Regions from separate parts of the Clostridium sp. M62/1 genome, predicted to be linked through region 3. Evidence: predicted binding sites of a transcription regulator. Region 3 holds the regulator's gene; each other region holds the start of a gene.
The links. Region 3 encodes NrdR, which represses ribonucleotide reductase genes. Its sites were predicted from a motif close to CACNANATNTNGTG; they were not measured.

Region 1 (4,805 bases), 250 kb from region 3:
CGGAGACTTCCGGCGATTTTTCTGCGCCGAAGCAGAAGTCAATCAGGGAAGCCGCTCTCTCACCTGAGGCCCAGGCAGGCCGCTCTCTGGCCTTGTCAGCCATCGGAAAGGCATACGAGGATCAGGGCCGGTATGAGGAAGCCATGGATTTTTATGAGAGCGCGGCTGACTCAGGCCTCACGGCCGATCTCTATAACCGGATGGGCCTGTGCATGATGGCAGCGGGACGGTATGACGAAGCCATCTCTTACTTTGAAACGGGAATGACACTGAATGACGAGGTGAAAATGCCAGATTTAAAGTATAACGAAGCCGCTGCTTACGAGTACAAGGGAAATTTTGAAAAGGCCCTGGAGCTTTTAAGAGACTGGGTTTCCGTTTATGGCTCCACTCCTGAGATAGAAAAAGAGATCACCTTCCTGGAGAGCCGGTAACCCCTGGGACAGGAAAGGCCAGGCACAAGAAAGCCTGAGAAGGATTGGTCTAAGAAAGGCTGGGCATAAAAAAGACCTGAGCCAGGAAAATAAAAGCTCAGGACAGGAAGACGAGGGACAGGCTGTCCTCCGGGCAGCAGAATGGAGTATTTGATTTATGGCAGAGCTTTATGATATGAGGGAAGAGGCAGAGCGTGTCATTCTGGTAGCAGTCAGCACAGACGACGGGGATGACACGGAGGAGTCGGTGGATGAGCTGGCAGAGCTTGTAAAGACAGCCGGAGCCACGGCCATTGACCGGATCATCCAGAACAGGGAGCGGGTACACCCGGGAACCTATCTGGGCAAGGGAAAGATCGAGGAGGTGAGGGGGCGGGCAGCAGAGCTTCACGCCACAGGCATTGTCTGCGACGATGAGCTGAGCCCGGCTCAGCTTCGCAACCTGGAGGATGCCCTTCAGATAAAGGTGATGGACAGAACCATGGTTATCCTGGATATTTTCGCGTCCCACGCGGTGACGCGGGAGGGAAAAATCCAGGTAGAGCTTGCCCAGCTTCGCTACCGGGCTGCCAGACTGGTGGGACTGAGAAATTCTCTTTCCAGGCTTGGCGGAGGAATCGGAACCAGGGGACCGGGAGAGAAAAAGCTGGAGGTGGACCGCCGTCTGATCCACGAGAGAATCGGGCAGCTCAAATCAGAGCTTGAGAATGTGAAGCGCCACAGGGAGGTGGCAAGGCAGCAGAGGGATCGAAACTGTACCGTATCGGCCGCCATCGTGGGCTACACCAACGCGGGAAAATCCACCCTGTTAAACTATCTGACAGACGCGGGGATTCTGGCCCAGGACATGCTGTTTGCCACCCTCGATCCCACCACGAGGACACTGGAGCTTCCCAGCGGGCAGAAAATCCTTCTGACAGATACGGTGGGCTTTATCAGAAAGCTGCCCCATCACCTGATAGAGGCCTTTAAGAGCACTCTTGAGGAGGCGCGCTACAGCGACATTATCCTGCATGTGGTGGATGTATCCAATCCCCAGATGGAGACTCAGATCCACATTGTGTATGAGACACTGAGGCAGCTGGAAATCACGGATAAGACGGTGATCACGGTGTTTAATAAGATGGACCGCCTGACAGGGGATGTGATCCTCAGGGATTTCCGCTCGGACTTCCAGGTGAAGATCTCGGCAAAGACAGGAGAAGGCATTCCGGCCCTTCTGGAGACACTGGAGGGCATTCTCCGCAGCCGCAAGGTGTATCTGGAAAAGGTGTTCCCCTACGCCCGGGCTGGAAAAATCCAGTCCATCCGCAGGTACGGAGAGCTTCTGTCGGAAGAGTATACAGAAGAGGGAATCGCAGTGAAGGCGTATGTGCCGGCTGAGATTTACGGAAGCATTCTGCAGGGCTGAGAAAAACGCCGCCCCGGACCCCTTTGACATACGGGCCCACAGGCGCAAAGAGAAGAGAAATCAGGAGGCGGGGACAGAGACTGCCGGAAGGGCAGAGCGCACGGATATACAAAAAATAGAGAGAAAAACAGACGAAAAAGCACAATATCTTGTTTTTATTAAAAACATTTTCATAGATATTGTGCTTTCTTCTGTCTTTTGCTATAATGGAGTCTGTACCCTCTTGACGGGTTTTTGGAAAGGAGAAGGCAGTATGATAAATGTGATTAAACGTGACGGAGAGATAGCTGACTTCAATCTGGCGAAGATAACGAATGCCATCAAAAAGGCGTTCAAGGCCACCAGCAATGAGTACAGCCAGGAGATTCTGGAGCTTTTGTCTCTTCGCGTGACCGCTGATTTTCAGCCCAAGCTGAAAAACGGAAAGATCAGCGTGGAGGAGATACAGGACAGCGTGGAGCATGTGCTGGAGCAGACCGGATACACAGAGGTTGCGAAGGCTTACATTTTATATAGAAAGCAGAGAGAAAAAATCAGGAACATGAAGGCGACCATCCTGGACTATAAGGATGTGGTGAACAGCTATGTGAAGGTGGAGGACTGGCGGGTGAAGGAAAATTCCACCGTCACCTATTCCGTGGGAGGGCTGATCCTGAGCAATTCAGGCGCTGTCACAGCCAACTACTGGCTGTCAGAGATCTACGATCACGAGGTGGCAGAGGCTCACAGAAACGCCGATATCCATCTGCACGATCTGTCTATGCTGACAGGCTACTGCGCAGGCTGGTCCTTAAAGCAGCTCCTCCTGGAAGGACTTGGGGGCATCACGGGAAAGATCACCTCATCGCCGGCCAGGCACCTTTCCGTTCTCTGCAACCAGATGGTAAACTTCCTGGGAATTATGCAGAACGAGTGGGCAGGAGCACAGGCATTCTCCTCCTTTGACACGTATCTGGCTCCGTTTGTAAAGGTGGACAATCTCTCCTATGACGCAGTCAAAAAGTGCATTGAATCTTTTATCTACGGCGTCAACACGCCAAGCCGCTGGGGAACCCAGGCGCCGTTCTCCAACATTACCCTGGACTGGACCGTTCCGGACGATATGGCTGAGATGAATGCCATCGTGGGCGGAAAGGAGATGGATTTCAAATATAAGGACTGCAAGCACGAGATGGATATGATCAACAAGGCCTTTATTGAGACCATGATCGAGGGAGATGCCAACGGACGCGGCTTCCAGTATCCGATCCCGACCTACTCCATCACCAAGGAGTTTGACTGGTCCGATACAGAAAACAACCGCCTTCTCTTTGAGATGACATCCAAATACGGAACCCCGTATTTTTCAAACTATATTAACAGCGACATGCAGCCCAGCGATGTCAGAAGTATGTGCTGCCGCCTGAGACTGGATTTAAGGGAGCTGAGAAAGAAGACCGGCGGCTTCTTCGGCTCGGGAGAGAGTACCGGCTCAGTAGGCGTAGTGACGATCAATATGCCGAGAATCGCTTATCTGGCAGTGGATGAGGACGATTTTTACCACCGCCTGGATCACATGATGGATGTGGCGGCCCGTTCCCTGAAGACAAAGAGAGAGGTGATCACAAGGCTTCTGGACAACGGGCTGTACCCCTATACAAAACGGTACCTGGGAACCTTTGAAAACCATTTCTCCACCATCGGTCTGGTGGGAATGAATGAGGCGGGCCTCAATGCCAGATGGATTCGCAAGGATCTGACCCACAGGGAGACTCAGGAATTTACAAAGAACGTGCTGAACCACATGAGGGAAAGACTCTCCGATTATCAGGAATTATACGGGGATCTCTACAACCTGGAGGCAACTCCGGCCGAGTCCACCTCCTACAGGCTGGCAAAGCATGACAGAGAGCGGTATCCTGACATCATCACAGCCGGAGCGCCGGGAGAAACGCCGTACTATACAAACAGCTCTCACCTTCCTGTGGGATACACGGACGATGTCTTTGATGCCCTGGATATTCAGGACGAGCTGCAGACTCTTTACACCTCGGGAACCGTATTCCATGCCTTCCTGGGAGAGAAGCTGCCGGACTGGAGGTCTGCGGCCAAACTGGTACGCACCATTGCGGAGAATTACCGGCTGCCCTACTACACCCTGTCGCCGACCTACTCGATCTGCAGAGAGCATGGTTATCTGATCGGAGAGCACTTTACCTGCCCTGTCTGCGGTGAGAAGGCGGAGGTATACAGCCGCATTACCGGCTACTACCGCCCGGTACAGAACTGGAATGAAGGAAAATCCCAGGAGTATAAGGACAGAAAGACCTACAGTATGGGCCATTCCAGGATGAAAAACGGAAAGGAGTTTTCCATCGGCCTGGAGGAGAAGCATGAATCTGCCAGGGAGGAGCCCGCAGATACAGCCAGAAAGGGTGTGGCTGCCAGGGCAGGCGCTTACCTGTTTACCACTAAAACATGTCCCAACTGCCGGATGGCAAAGGAATTTTTAAAGGGAACCGAGTATACGGTAGTCGATGCGGAGGAGAATCCTGACATGTCCGATCAGTTCGGGATTATGCAGGCTCCCACACTGGTTCTCGTGGGAAAGGACGGGGAGATAAAGAAATTCGTCAATGCGTCCAATATCAGGAAGTTTGCCGAGGAACACAGGTAGAGTCTGACAGGAGAATCAGACTGACAGCAGGCGAAAACGGCGCCGCAGCTTCGAAAGAAGGAGGCTGCGGCGCCGTTTTTTCCGTGAGCGCCCCTCTCCCGAAGCTGCGGCGGCCACGTTCTGAAAGAGCCGGGACAGGAGGGCAGGGAGGGAAAGTCTGGGGTTCAGGAATCATTTCGAGTTATTATTTTCACAAAATCCAGATAAAACTGTAAATATTCTCCATATTATGCTAAAATCATAGACAAGACTAGGAAATGCAGGAAAATTTTTCATTAAATTAAAAACTGCCCAGTATTAGGAG
Region 2 (4,805 bases), 260 kb from region 3:
TTTCCGTCCTCCTTCTTGAACTGGTTCACCTTGTCATTAATGTGCCGGAGCACCTCCAGGGCAAACTGTCCGTCCTCCACCAGTGACTTTCCGTTGTAAAGCTCCTGAAGCTCGTTGAAGGCAGTAATGCCGAAGGACGCCGTTGCTGTCTTTAACAGAGGCTTGATTTTGTCGTGAAGGCCCAGGTGTCCGCCGTAGAAGCCGCCCTCGCAGTAGGCCAGCGGGTTCGTGGAGGCGCGCATCTCGCCCAGGTAAGCATAGGTGCGGATGTGGATCTTTCGGATCAGCTCCAGATAGTAGTCTAACACCTCATAGAAATCGCGGCTCTCCTGCCTTGCCTTGGCGAGAATCATCGGAAGGTGGAGGCTCACGACGCCAATGTTAAAGCGTCCCACAAAGCGGGGCACGTCGTTCTCGTCCGCCGGCTCCATGCCGCCTCTCTCATACCAGGGAGAGAGGAAGGCGCGGCAGCCCATGGGGGAGATAATCTTTCCATATTTTTTGTACATGCCGGCAATATAGCCCTCGCCGGTCAGGGACAGCCAATCGGGATACATGGTCTTGGAGGAACAGCGGATTCCCGCCTCAAATACGTCCTCCAGCTCCTTTCCCGGTCCGTGCAGGTTTTCATCGTAGAGGAACACCAGCTTCGGGAACAGCACCGGCTTTTTGTGGCCTTCCTTTCCCTGTCCCTTTCTTCTCACGTCCAGCATGGTGATGGTGGCCATCTTCGCAAAGCGGCTCCTTCCGGTTCCCGCTGTCATGGTAATAAACGGATAGTCTCCGCGGCTGGAGGAAACGGAGTTGAACTTATACTCCCAGCCCTGGAATCCCTGCTCCATATCCCTCTGAACATCAGCCCAGGCCACCTCCTCGGCCTTCTTCTCATTAAGCCCGAGCCCCGTATATTTTTCAATGTATTTTGCATAGGATTTCTCCGCATAGGGCGCCAGAATCTCCTCCACGCTGGGAACCGTAAAGCCTCCGTACTGCTGGCTGGCGGCGCTCAGGACAATATCTCCGATGACGTCGAAGGCCACATCAAGGGTCTTTGGCTCATTGTACCAGAGGTTTCCCATCTCGAATCCCCCTGTCAGCACGCTCTTTACGTCGAAGAGGCAGCAGTTCATCGTATCTCTGCGGGCAGACATATCATGGATGTAGAGATAACCGTCGCGGCAGGCCTGAAGCTCCTCCACCGTCATGAAAAATTTCTTATAGAGCTCCTTATTCAGCTCGTTAAAAATCAGGCTTCTCTTTGTGGATACCAGGGCGCTGTCTGTGTTGGAATTTTCCTTGTCGCCGATATACATGATAGACTGGCTCTTCTTGTAAACCTCATCCAGCATCTGCACAAAGTCCTGCTTATAGTTGCGGTAATCCCGGTAGCTCTTGGCCACGAGAGGGTTGACCCTCTCAAGAGCTCCCTCCACCAGATTGTGCATCTGGGCGATGGGAATCTCAGCAGTCCCAAGAGCCTCTGCCTTCTCCTCCACAAACTGACAGATAAAGTTGAGCTCCGCCTGTGAGAACTGGATCATGGCCCTCTCGGCGGACTTGTTCACTGCCACTACCACCTTCTGGACATTAAAATCCTCCCTGGTTCCGTCCTTCTTTATCACTTTTATCTCGCTGCACTTCATTTCCCTTTACCTCCTTGATATCCTGCTCCTGTGCTGCCTTTTCATAGAATACAAAAGCCGGACACGGCCCGGCTGTCAGCACAATATATTGTATACAATAAACTATATTTAGTCGTATTTATCACTTCAAACACAATATCCTGTGTCATACCTGAACCCTATCGTATCATCTGCCCTATAGGAAGTCAAGAGCCATTTTCCCTCAAAAAATGCTTGACAGGCCGTAAAGCCTTATCCTGTGCGGAAGAAACCAGAAAAACTTTTTTCTGTATACATGCAGGGCTAATCTTTCCTGCCCAGAAGCCAGATGGAAACAGTCTGCAAAACCCGGCACATCCCTGCCCGCTTTCATCGGCACAGGTATAGCTTTCAGCGCAAAAAAACAGAAACGAGACGAACGCCCTGCCTGTCAGGGGCGTCCAGACTGTTTCCGAATTTTCGCCAGCTCTCTATTCCTGCTCCTGTTTTTTCCCTTCGCCTTCTCCTTCGGTTTCTCCCTCTTCCGCTTTCCCATCCTCCTTCTCTGATGCCGCTGCCGTCTCCAGCACAGCCTGCAGCTCCTCCGGGTTCATGGACAGCTCCTCCTCCACCTCCAGCTTGAACTCGTCAAGCTGCTGGGGATCAATCACCGGCAGCTCCTCCATGCTTCCCACACCGAACCTGCGCAGAAACTCCTCCGTAGTGGCAAACAGTGCCGGCCGCCCCGGGGCGTCCAGACGTCCCACCTCATAGACAAGGTTGTACTCGATAAGGCGGTTCACCGCGTGATCCGACTTCACTCCCCGGATCTGCTCAATCTCAATCTTTGTGATCGGCTGTTTATAGGCGATAATGGACAGTGTCTCCAGAACCACGTCTGACAGCACCTGCTTTTTGGGCGCCTTTGCCACGCGGATCAGATTCTCATAATACTCAGCCCTGGTACACATCTGATAGCTGCCTGAAAGCTCGATGATGCGAAGCCCCCTCTTCTCCCTGTCATACCGCCTGGAAAGCTCCGACACCGCCTCTTTTGCCTCCTCCTCGCTTTTTCCGATGGCAGCGGCAAGCTGCCTAAGCTCCACCGATTTTCCCATGGTAAAGAGAACCGCCTCCACTATGGCCTCTTCCCTTTTTAATTCTGCTCCCTCTCTTTTATCCATCGCTTATCTCCCGTTTCTATGCCTCCTGCTTTTATGGCGCCTGTCCCTGGCCGGCAGACTCCCTGGCTGCTGCCGCCCTTCCTGCACCCGGTGCCCCGAATTTTCTCCGTATTCAGCTTTCAGAGCCTGAGCCCTCCTCCCGGAAGTTCTCCGGCGCCTCTTCTTCCTCAGGCTCCAGCGCCTCTATGTACATATCATCGTCTATGGATGCCTGTGACAGGCGGATTCTCCCGACCTTCATCAGTTCCAGCACTGCCAGAAAGGAAACGACGATCTCCATCCTGTCCCTGGAGTATTCCAGCATCTGCCTGAAACTGAACCTCCTGTTTTTTCTGGCATAGGACAGTACGAAGGTGAGCTTCTCTTCCAGACTTACCGGCTCTTTTTTTATGGTTCCAAAGCTGCTTCTCACCGGGTCTCTCCTGTTGTCACCCCTGCGGAGCACAGACTCGAATATCTCCTGGAGCTTTGCCAGAGTCAGGCCGTCCAGAAGGCTGTCCAGATCCACCGGCTCCTCATATTTTGCCACTTCCTCCGGAATCGTAGGCCCTTTAAACAGAAGGCGCTCCGCCCCCTCTTCCATCTCCTCCAGCTCTCTGGCCATAAACTTATACATCTTGTATTCCAGCAGGCGTCTCACCAGCTCAGCCCTCGGATCCTCCCCTTCCCGCTCCGGCTTTTCCTCCTTAGGAAGCAGCATCCTTGCCTTAATGTCAAGCAGCGTAGCCGCCATCACCAGAAACTCGCTGACTAAGTCCAGATCTCTGATATCCATGTGGTTCACATAGTCTAAATACTGTTCTGTGATCGTCACAATCGGAATATCGTAAATGCTTACCTTATTTTTTTCGATCAGATGCAAAAGCAGATCGAGAGGTCCCTCGAAATGCTCCAGCTTGTAAGAAATTCCCATATTCTCTGTCCCCTGTGCGCTTTCACACCGTCATCCGTTCCGTTTCATAAAATCTCAGAAAATCTCAGTATAGCAGATTTTCCATTCAAAGTAAACCTGCGTCACAGATCCTGCCATACCTCAGCTGCAGAAGCTGCAGAAATTTCTGCCCTGATAGGGCGTCCATAAGCCTCTGCCCGGATTCATCCCGGCAGGTTCAGCTAACCGTTCCGGCTCCTCCCGGACGATTTCCCTTCAGTATTAAATTTCAGCATTAATTTTACAGTATTAATTTTTTTCAACAAATCTATATATTTTATGAATTTGAATAATGTATACTAATTATGATACAATAGTCCCACAAAGACGTCAATCGTACTCCTGCCAGACAGCTGTACAAAGGCGGCTTTGGGAGAGCATTTGCTGAAGCCCTCTCTTCCTTCTCATACCAATACAAAGGAGAATTTTGTACTTATGGAAAAGAAAAAGAAAAAGCTGGGCCTAGTTCCTAGGCTGATTATTGCCATTATTCTCGGTATTCTGATTGGTCAGTTCCTGCCGGAGCCGGTCTGCCGTGCCGTGGTTACCGCCTCCGGTATTTTCAGTACCTTTTTGAAATTTGTCATCCCCCTTATGATCCTGGCCTACGTTACCATGGGAATCGCAGATCTGTCCCAGGGTGCCGGAAAGCTGCTTCTCATAACTGTTGCCATTGCCTACGCTTCCACCCTTGCGGCAGGCTCCTGCTCCTATCTGGTTGCAAGGAGTCTGTTTCCGCACTTTATGAGCGAGGGCGCCATGGCGCAGATTGCCGCCACATCCGGCGTTTCCCTTGAACCCTACTTCAGCATCTCCATTATCCCCTTAATGGACACGCTTTCTGCCGTAGTTTTTGCCTTTATGCTGGGGCTTTGCCTGTCCGCCATGCGCGGAAGGGAGATCAGCGACACCCTCTACAACGGCATGAAGGACTTCTCCGGCATTATCGACAGGGGGCTGCACACGGCCATCATTCCCTTCCTTCCCCTCTATATCTGCGGAACCTTTGTGGATATGACACGTTCCGGAAAGACCTTCGCCATTCTCGGCATACTCTGGAAGGTATTCCTGGTTGTAATTGTCATGCAC
Region 3 (4,805 bases):
ATAACGGAGCCTCCACAGAGAATACCTCTCCATTGTGGGAGCAGATCTTAACCATGTCGTTCTCCTTTACGAACTTCAGGGCATCACCGATCTGATCTGCTGTCAGAGCGATCTGCTCATAGTTCTCCACGTTCATGAAGTGGAATAAATCTCCGTCAGAGTACAGATACTGCATGTCTACTCTGTCAATTCTGGCTGCCGGGAACTTCTCAGTAGGTCTGAAGGTCTTCTCAACAACACCGCCGTTTTTGATATTTTTAAGTTTAGTTCTTACGAATGCAGCGCCCTTGCCTGGCTTTACGTGCTGGAACTCGACAATCTGGAATACATTTCCTTCGATTTCCACTGTAATGCCGTTTCTAAAATCGCCAGCTGATACCATAAATGATATTCCTCCTTGAATGATCTCTCTTAATCTTTTTCATTTTATACTATAATATGCCGTTTTTCAACTACTTTTTGCAAATCCTGCCGCTCCTTTGGGATGCCAAAGCCAGGTATTGTCAGCATTTTGCCGAATGTCCCTGGGCGGGCTGCCAAGCCCCAGGATCACAGTTCCCTGATTTTGCTTTCGATCTCTTCGGCTATCTCCTCCGGTGTCTTCTGATCCGTGAGCACGATACAGTCTGACGCGGCCTCATAAAAGGGCTCCCTCTCTTTTAAAAGCCCCTCTGCCCTCTCTCTTACATTGTCCCCTCTCAAGAGAGGCCTGGTGGTATCGCCTTTCAGGCGGCAGAGCACCTCCCCGGCTGAGGTCTTCAGATAGACACAGAAGCCCAGCTGCCTTAAAAGCTCCCGGTTTTCTTCCCTCATGGGGAGCCCTCCCCCTGTGGAGAATACAGCCGGGCTTGGGGACTCCTCAGACTCTTCAATGAGAGCTCTCAGCGTTTCTGTTTCCACAGCCCTGAACCCCTCCTCGCCCTTCGTCTCAAAGATCTCCGGTATGGTCATGCCGGCTCTTTTTTCAATCTCCTGATCCGTGTCCAGAAACGGAAGGCCTGTCCTCTCTGCAAGGATTTTTCCCACGCTTGTCTTTCCGGCCCCCATAAAACCGATCAGCAGAATCGGGGATGGGAGAGAATTTCTTTCATTCCCGCCCTTGCGGCTGTTCTGTACCGTCTCTTCACAGGCCGGCTCCCCGGCTCTCCCTCCGGCAAGCCGCTCCTCTATCAGCCTTCTGGCAAGTGCCAGGGTTTCCCTGTTCACTCTCTGGCCCGGATACCAGAGCTCGTAGGAGATCACTCCCTGGTAAATCAGCATGTTGAGACCGTTCACCGCACGGCCTCCCGCCTCCCTCACAAGGCGCATGAACTTCGTCTCCGCAGGTGTATAGATAATATCCACTGCCTCATCTATCAGGCGGTAAAATTCCCTGTCCTCGATTGGAGCGCTGTCCGTGTTCGGATACATGCCCACGCTGGTGGACTGGATGGCCAGATACCTGCCGTCAGGAATGCTCCTCCACTCAGAAACAGGCAGAGCTGTCACCAGTTCTCTTCCTCCCGACTGCCCGTTTATCCAGTCAGCTAAGGATGCAGCCCGGTCCATGCTCCGGTTCAGCAGGTAAATATGCTCTGCTCCCTCGCCGGCCAGCAGGTAGGCAGCCGCCTTTGCAGCCCCTCCTGCTCCGATCAGAATACAGTTTCTGCCCCTGATCTCGATTCCGGCTTCCCTCACGGCTCTTAAAAGTCCGGGAACATCTGTATTGTACCCCTTATAGCCGCCCTCTGTGCGCACCAGCGTATTCACGGCTCCCACAGCCTTTGCCGTCTCATCGATTCCATCCAGAAAACGCATCACACTCTGCTTGTGAGGAACGGTGACGTTCAGCCCTCTGATATTTAAGGCAAAGGCTCCTCTGACCGCCGCCTCAAGCTCCTCCTCTTTTACGCGAAAGGGCACGTAGACCATGTCCGTCCCGGTACTGTTCCCGTAAAGGTTCTGCAGCATAGGAGACATGGAATGCTCCACCGGATCTGCAAGAATCCCGCACACCTTGGTTGTCCCATTAACCAGAGCCGCCCACTCTGCACCTCTGTTTTTCTCATTATTTTTCATCTGTCCTGTCCGCCTGTCCTTTCCCGGCGATTTCTGCCGGCCGCCGTCTTATCTCCCGCTGTGCTCTTTTTCGATCTCAGCTGTGCTTTCTCTGTTTTTCGCACGCCCTCCTGTAGAAGAGGAGTACCACCGCCTCCAGCCTCCGCTTCAGCACGATCTGAATCTCCTCTTTGGGATGGATGGGCTTTGTCAGGACTGCGTAAATGCCTGCCCTGTTGGCCCCATACACATCCGTAAACAGCTGGTCTCCCACAAAAAGGCTCGTCCTGCAGTCTGTGCCCATAAGCTCCATGGCCCTCTGATAGCCCTTCGTTCCAGGCTTTCCGCCCTTAAAAATATAGGGAGATTTCACCTGACTGGCAAAGGATGCCACCCTGGGCTCCTTATTATTCGAGAGGAGGCAGGTTTTCATACCCATCCCGTGAAGGCGCAAAAAAAGCTCCTTCGCCCTCTGATCCGCCGGAGCACCGTGGGGAACGAGTGTATTGTCTATATCGAAAATGACTCCGCGAATCCCCTCCCTGTAAAACTTCTCGTAGGGGATATCATAAGCGGAGTCCCTGTATTCCTTTGGGTAGAATGCTTTAAACATATGTTTTACCTTTTCAGTCTTTCTCTCCATCCGGTCCGTCTGGCCTTACTCTTTTTTCAGGAGCTTAGAAAGCTCCTCCATAAAGGTTCCCACATCCTTAAACTCCCGGTAAACAGAGGCAAAGCGCACATAGGCAACCTCGTCGAGATCCTTCAGCTTATCCATCACCAGCTCGCCGATGGCGGAGGTTTCAATCTCCCTCTCCTCCTTGTTGAAAATCTGGTTTTCAATCTCATCTATGGTAGCGCTGATCTGCTGGGGAGATACCGGGCGCTTATGGCAGGAATGAAGGATGCCCGCCTCTATCTTGGAGCGGTCGTAAAGCTCTCTGGAATTATCCTTTTTTATCACCATGAGAGGCATGGTCTCCAGCTTCTCATAAGTCGTAAATCTCTTTCCGCATGTTTCACACTGACGGCGGCGGCGGATAGAGCTGTTGTCGTCTGCCGGTCTGGAATCGATTACCTTCGTGTCAGCTGCATTACAAAATGGACATTTCACGTTCTGTTCCTCCTGTGTGATATATTGTCCTTATTTTAACGTACTGCGGTCAGATATGCAAGCCGTTTTCAGCCTTTTCCCTTTTTTTCATGCAGCTCTACCAGAATAATGTCATCCCCAATCTGCTTTATATCGCACCATGGGATCACCCATTCGCTCTCCCGGCCCAGAAATCCCCACAGGCAGCCGGGTCCGGGCACAATGAGAGCCAGAATCCTGCCGGTGCAGGCGTCAAAGTCCACATCTCCCACATATCCCAGACGGCGGCAGTCACAGATATTGATAACCTCCTTCTGCTTCAGCTCGCAAAGACGCATGGACTCCTCCTGAAAATGGCTCCTCATTCCAGTATATGCCCGGTTCCCGTGACAGGTGCCTTATCTATGCCTCCGGTGCATTGTCCTGGGAGTAGATGGCCGTTTCCGTGCCTGCCGTCATGCCGAACGCAATGGTTCCTGTCAGCTCGTTTCCGGCCAGGGCCTTATCTCCGTGGAGGGCCGCATCGATCACAGCGCCAGCCCCGTAAAGTCCGGGAATTTCGCCTCCGTCTGCGGTTACTGCATTGGCACAGCTGTCCACCAGGATTCCCTTATTTGCCCCGCTCTCATCTGTCACATAGGAAACTGCCAGATCCTCAAGCAGGTCAATGTAATCCACATCTGTCACCAAAAGGGCCCGGCAGGTAATCTCCTGCTCCCCTTTATCTCCCTTTACCTTCACTCCCGTCACTTCCCCGTCTGCTCCGTAAAGCACCTGGGCAAGCTCTGTGTTTTCCGCCACATTCACGTTCAGGGAATCAAACTTCTCCTGAAGCTTCGCCTCTATCTCTTCTCCCAGATTCCCTCCGTCCGCTGCCTGATAGCTTCTGGCTACGCTGGAGCCCTCGTCCTGTGTCACGCCTGACAGTTCCACTCCCTGATCTCTCAGCCAGACAAGGGCCTCCCGTCCGCTCTCCGCCATATGCTCCACCATCTCCTGGCTGTTCTTTCCGCCGCCTGCCGCCATAGTATCGGTGATAAAGGCATCCACAGAATCTTCGATGCCGGCCTCCGCCTGCTCATCGGTGTCAGCTGCGTTAAAGCTCTCTCCTGAAAGTGCAGACTTCTCTGCGCCTCCCTTTTCCAGAACCAGAATTTTAGACGGATCCGTGCCCTCGGCAACTGCCTGAATTGCTGCAGCCATTCCCGCTGCGTCTCCTCCGGCAATCACAATGTCCGCGTCCGAGATCCCGGCTCCCTCTGCCTGTCCCTCCTGTGCCTCAGAGGACGGGACGGCTGTCTCCCCAGTCTCCTCAGTGCCTTCGCCGGCCGCTGTCCCCTTTCCCTTCTCTGTATTTTGGCTGCTGCATCCGGCAAGCGCTCCTGCTGCAAGGACAGCAGCAGCAAGCGCCGCATATGTCTTTTTTCTCATTATTCATTCTCCTCTCCCGGAAAGGAAACCCTTCCGTTTCCACATAGACTTCTCTTCCTGCGCCCTCAGCTTCCATAGCCGGACAGGCAGGAAAATTTCAGAAAAAAATGGCAGAAGCGGAAAAAAAGTCCAACTGACCTCCCGCCGCTTCTGAGGCAAAAGTTTATCACAAAGCAGCAGGCAAATCAATTGAACTTTCATTAAGTTTTATTCTCAAAACGGAAATTTTTATAAATATTTTATG

Region 1: LK436_RS07885 (ribonucleoside triphosphate reductase) is a predicted target of NrdR. The motif match lies at 1,986-1,999, and genes of this name have one in related genera.
Region 2: nrdD (anaerobic ribonucleoside-triphosphate reductase) is a predicted target of NrdR. The motif match lies at 1,723-1,736, and genes of this name have one in related genera.

The regions. Positions count from the first base shown of each region.
Region 1 covers NZ_CP085988.1:1,654,000-1,658,804, forward strand. The annotation lists gene LK436_RS07875 (tetratricopeptide repeat protein) at 1-434, shown strand, start outside; gene hflX (GTPase HflX) at 592-1,845, shown strand; gene LK436_RS07885 (ribonucleoside triphosphate reductase) at 2,099-4,501, shown strand.
Region 2 covers NZ_CP085988.1:1,646,712-1,651,516, reverse strand. The annotation lists gene nrdD (anaerobic ribonucleoside-triphosphate reductase) at 1-1,643, opposite strand, end outside; gene scpB (SMC-Scp complex subunit ScpB) at 2,093-2,785, opposite strand; gene LK436_RS07850 (segregation and condensation protein A) at 2,898-3,698, opposite strand; gene LK436_RS07845 (dicarboxylate/amino acid:cation symporter) at 4,152-4,805, shown strand, end outside.
Region 3 covers NZ_CP085988.1:1,904,334-1,909,138, reverse strand. The annotation lists gene efp (elongation factor P) at 1-382, opposite strand, end outside; gene aroE (shikimate dehydrogenase) at 550-2,058, opposite strand; gene LK436_RS08975 (YqeG family HAD IIIA-type phosphatase) at 2,135-2,650, opposite strand; gene nrdR (transcriptional regulator NrdR) at 2,696-3,151, opposite strand; gene LK436_RS08965 (YlmC/YmxH family sporulation protein) at 3,220-3,468, opposite strand; gene LK436_RS08960 (FAD-binding protein) at 3,533-4,561, opposite strand.